DNA from 2 places in the Parageobacillus caldoxylosilyticus genome. Region 1 is predicted to be linked to the other one. Evidence: predicted binding sites of a transcription regulator. Region 1 holds the regulator's gene; the other holds the start of a gene.
What was found. Region 1 encodes LexA, which represses DNA repair genes until DNA is damaged. Its sites were predicted from a motif close to CGAACATATGTTCG; they were not measured.
Positions count from the first base shown of each region.

Region 1 (2,206 bases):
ATAATCACTTTCGCTACTTCAAAGCCGTGCTTCTTCGCAAGCTGTTCAAGCTCTTCCTTCTGCCGTTCGAGCGACGTTTCCTGCTCTTCTTTTTCGGTGCTGACGCGGCAGTAAATAATCGCTTTCATGCGATACCATCCTCTTTTCATATTATTGGTTGACAGCCAGCTGTCTATCTTCCTCTGATTTTAACACAGGAATGACAATTTTTTCACCGGCAATAATCCGCTGGCCGGATAGGTGGTTAACGTCGACAACCCAGTTGATGAATTCCTCGGTGGAAAGCCGATGTTGATCTTCATATTCTTTCGCCAGTTTCCAAAGCGTGTCTCCAGAAGCAACGGTGATTTCCATATATTGATCTTTTTCCACCGGTTTGTTTGCGTAAAACAGCGCCCCAATCACCATAAACAGCAACGAAGAAAAGAGGAGATAATGCACCATCATCCGCTTCATATTTCCCACCTCTTGAGAATGTTTGTTCGGTTTTGTTCTCATTATAATAAAGAACATTTGTTTGTGTCAATATAAATCTCGAACTTATGTTTGTTTTTTCCCTATCACCGTGTTATAATGTAAGCAAATGATGTGGCAAGAGGTGTATAGGATGACGAAACTATCAAAACGGCAGCAGCAAATTTTAGATTTCATTAAAAAAGAGGTAAAAACAAAAGGATATCCTCCTTCTGTCCGGGAAATTGGCGAAGCGGTCGGACTTGCTTCGAGCTCTACCGTCCATGGGCATCTAGCGCGGCTCGAAAGCAAAGGATATATTCGCCGCGACCCAACGAAACCGCGCGCGATTGAAATATTGGATCCCGATTTCACCGCGTCGAAGGAAAAAGAAGATGTCGTCTCTGTGCCTATGATCGGAAAAGTGACGGCCGGACAGCCAATTACCGCGATTGAAAACATCGAAGATTATTTTCCGCTGCCAAAACGGCTCGTTTCTGCAGAAGATCAAGTTTTTATGCTGGAAGTGATGGGCGACAGCATGATTGAGGCCGGGATTTTGGATGGCGACTACGTGATTGTGCGCCAGCAGTCTTCCGCCGATAATGGGGATATCGTCGTGGCGATGACCGAGGACAATGAGGCAACCGTCAAGCGCTTTTTTAAAGAAAAAGACCATATTCGCCTGCAGCCGGAAAATTCGAATTTAGAGCCAATTATCGTCCGCAATTGCACCATTCTCGGCAAAGTGATCGGCGTCTATCGCATTATTCATTGAAATAGAATAGAAAACGAAGCCAGATGGAGAGTTCTCTGCTTGAACGCATGATAAAAAGGCTGTCTCATCCGCATGAGACAGCCTCTTCGTTTTTAATACAGTTCCATATATTGATCGCGTTCCCACTGATGGACCGCGGTGCGGAACATATCCCATTCGATTTCTTTCGCTTCGACGAAATGTTCGAATAAATGTTTTCCGAGCGCTTGCACAATGACTTCATCCGACTTTAAGTTTTCGAGCGCTTCCGCCAATGTCGCTGGCAGGTCGACGATTCCTTCTTCTAAGCGCTCTTCTTTCGTCATGACGTAAATGTTGCGGTCGACCGGAGCCGGTGGAGTCAGCTTGTTTTTGATTCCATCTAAGCCCGCTGCTAATAATACGGCCATCGCCAAATACGGATTGGCTGCCGGGTCGACGCTGCGCACCTCAATGCGCGTGCTCATGCCGCGTGAAGCTGGGATGCGGATGAGCGGGCTGCGGTTGCGGGCGGACCAGGCTACATAACATGGCGCTTCATAGCCAGGAACGAGACGTTTGTAGGAGTTGACAGTCGGGTTCGTTACCGCCGTAAAGTTTGGTGCGTGTTTCAGCACGCCGGCAATAAATTGCAGCGCTGTTTCGCTTAATTGCAAATCCGCATTTGGATCAAAAAACGCATTTTCATTATTTCTAAACAAGGATAGATTGCAATGCATCCCAGACCCGTTAATGCCGAAGATCGGTTTTGGCATAAATGTGGCGTGAAGGCCGTGTTTACGGGCGATCGTTTTGACAACGAGCTTAAATGTTTGAATGTCGTCGCACGCTTTCACCGCATGGGCGTATTTGAAATCAATTTCATGCTGGCCAGGCGCCACTTCATGGTGGGAAGCTTCAATTTCAAATCCCATTTCCTCAAGCTCAAGCACGATATCGCGCCGGCAGTTTTCCCCTAAGTCCGTCGGCGCTAAATCGAAATAGCCGCCTTGGTCA
Region 1 is NZ_CP040553.1:496,696-498,901, forward strand. Features, by position in the region: gene BV455_RS02520 (YneB family resolvase-like protein) at 1-128, opposite strand, end outside; gene yneA (cell division suppressor protein YneA) at 151-456, opposite strand; gene lexA (transcriptional repressor LexA) at 608-1,231, shown strand; partial or broken gene glnA (type I glutamate--ammonia ligase) at 1,324-2,206, opposite strand, start outside.

Region 2 (2,206 bases), 1.6 Mb from region 1:
CTGTTTGGCCATCATTCCACTTTACAGCGGTTTTTTCCGGAGCTAGGCCGGACAAATATGGCGGCGCTTGTGATTTTGCTTGCGTTATTGCTGTTGGTAGAGGGATGGCTTATTTTACGCAACGGTGCGGCGAAAACATCGCCGCAGCTGGCAACAAGCAAACGCGGGTTAGTGGTTGGAGAACATTGGGCTCAGCGGCTTTGGTTTGTTCCGGTGCTGCTGCCGGTGACGGGGGAGCTTCCGTCTCCGCTTTCCTGGTGGCCGTTGTTTCCAGCAGGAGATGATGCTTATTCGTTTATGCTTGTTCCGTTTTTGCTCGGATTTTCCCAGCGCATGCAAGGGATGCTGCCGCATGCGTCGGTGCGCCTGGCCGGGCAGAGGGTGCTGCTTTTGGCTGCTGTGGTTGGTGTATTGGCCATCATTAGCTGCTGGTATGCACCGTTTTCTTGGATAGCGGCTGCGCTTGCGTTGCTGGGAAGGGAATGGCTGGCGTTTCTCCAGCACCGCCAAGACCGTTCGCAGCCTCCATATTTTGCGAAACGGGAACAAGGGCTTGTCATTTTAGGCATTCTTCCGCAATCGAAGGCCGAAAAAATGGGGCTGCAAATCGGTGAAGTGATTGTGAAAGCAAATGGAATACCGGTAAAAACAGAAAACGAGTTTTACGAAGCGGTGCAACGAAACCGCGCGTTTTGTAAATTAGAAGTAGCCGATGAAGAGGGAGAAGTCCGCTTCGTCCAAGGAGCGCTCTATGAGGATGAACATCATGAACTTGGCTTGCTGTTTGTGAAAGAACGAGAAAATCGGGCATCGAAAGCCGTCTAATAAGGGGTTCTTCATATGTGGTTTATTGTCGCGTTAATCGTACCATGTTTACTTGTCTTATTATTCACCCGCGTGACGTACAACCATTATATTGGAACGTTATTGACCGTCGCCCTGCTTGTTGCCTCCTATTTTAAAGGGTATACCGATGAGCTGCATGAAATTTTAGCTGATATTGTTTCAACGACGGTTGGTTTTTTATACGCGGAGAAAATGGTGAAACGGTTAAAAAATAGGCATAAGGGAGATGGCGAATGGCATTAGTGCTGTTCGCCATTTTCTGTTGGAAATGGTTTGTTTTTTTGGAACGAATATAGGTTCGCATTTTTTATGCATCTTTGTTGGCAATATGCTACAATGGAATAAGATGAAAGAAACAGGAGGTCTAGTCGGTGGGAGACCGTTTTGAGTTGGTATCAGCATATCAGCCGCAAGGAGATCAGCCGCAGGCGATTGCCAAACTGGTCGAAGGCATTCGCAAAGGAGTAAAGCACCAAACGCTGTTAGGGGCAACGGGAACGGGAAAGACGTTTACGATTTCGAACGTGATTAAAGAGGTAAACAAACCGACGCTTGTCATTGCCCATAATAAAACGCTGGCAGGGCAATTGTACAGCGAGTTGAAGGAATTTTTCCCGAACAACGCCGTTGAATATTTTGTCAGCTATTATGATTATTATCAGCCGGAAGCGTATGTGCCGCAGACGGATACGTATATTGAAAAAGACGCGAAGATTAATGATGAAATTGATAAATTGCGGCACTCGGCCACATCGGCGCTGTTTGAGCGGCGCGACGTTATTATTGTCGCCAGCGTGTCATGCATTTACGGCCTAGGTTCGCCGGAAGAATACCGCGAGCTTGTCGTATCGCTGCGCGTCGGCATGGAAATCGAGCGAAATACTTTGCTGCGCCGCTTAGTCGACATCCAATATGAGCGAAACGACATTGATTTTCAACGCGGAACGTTCCGCGTCCGCGGCGATGTCGTCGAAATTTTTCCAGCTTCACGGGACGAGCATTGCATCCGTGTCGAGTTTTTTGGCGATGAAATTGACCGCATTCGCGAGGTGGACGCCCTAACAGGCGAAGTGATCGCCGAGAGGGAGCATGTCGCTATTTTTCCGGCATCCCACTTCGTCACGCGGGAAGAAAAAATGCGCATTGCCATTGAAAATATTGAAAAAGAGTTAGAAGAACGGCTGCGCGAATTGAGAGAGCAGGGGAAATTGCTGGAAGCGCAGCGGCTCGAGCAGCGGACGCGCTATGATTTGGAAATGATGCGGGAAATGGGCTTTTGCTCAGGAATTGAAAACTACTCCCGCCATTTGGCGCTCCGTCCGCCAGGTTCGACGCCATATACGCTGCTTGATTACTTTCC
Region 2 is NZ_CP040553.1:2,123,544-2,125,749, forward strand. Features, by position in the region: gene BV455_RS10735 (PDZ domain-containing protein) at 1-825, shown strand, start outside; gene BV455_RS10740 (CsbA family protein) at 841-1,089, shown strand; gene uvrB (excinuclease ABC subunit UvrB) at 1,218-2,206, shown strand, end outside.
Region 2: uvrB (excinuclease ABC subunit UvrB) is a predicted target of LexA. The motif match lies at 1,134-1,147, and genes of this name have one in related genera.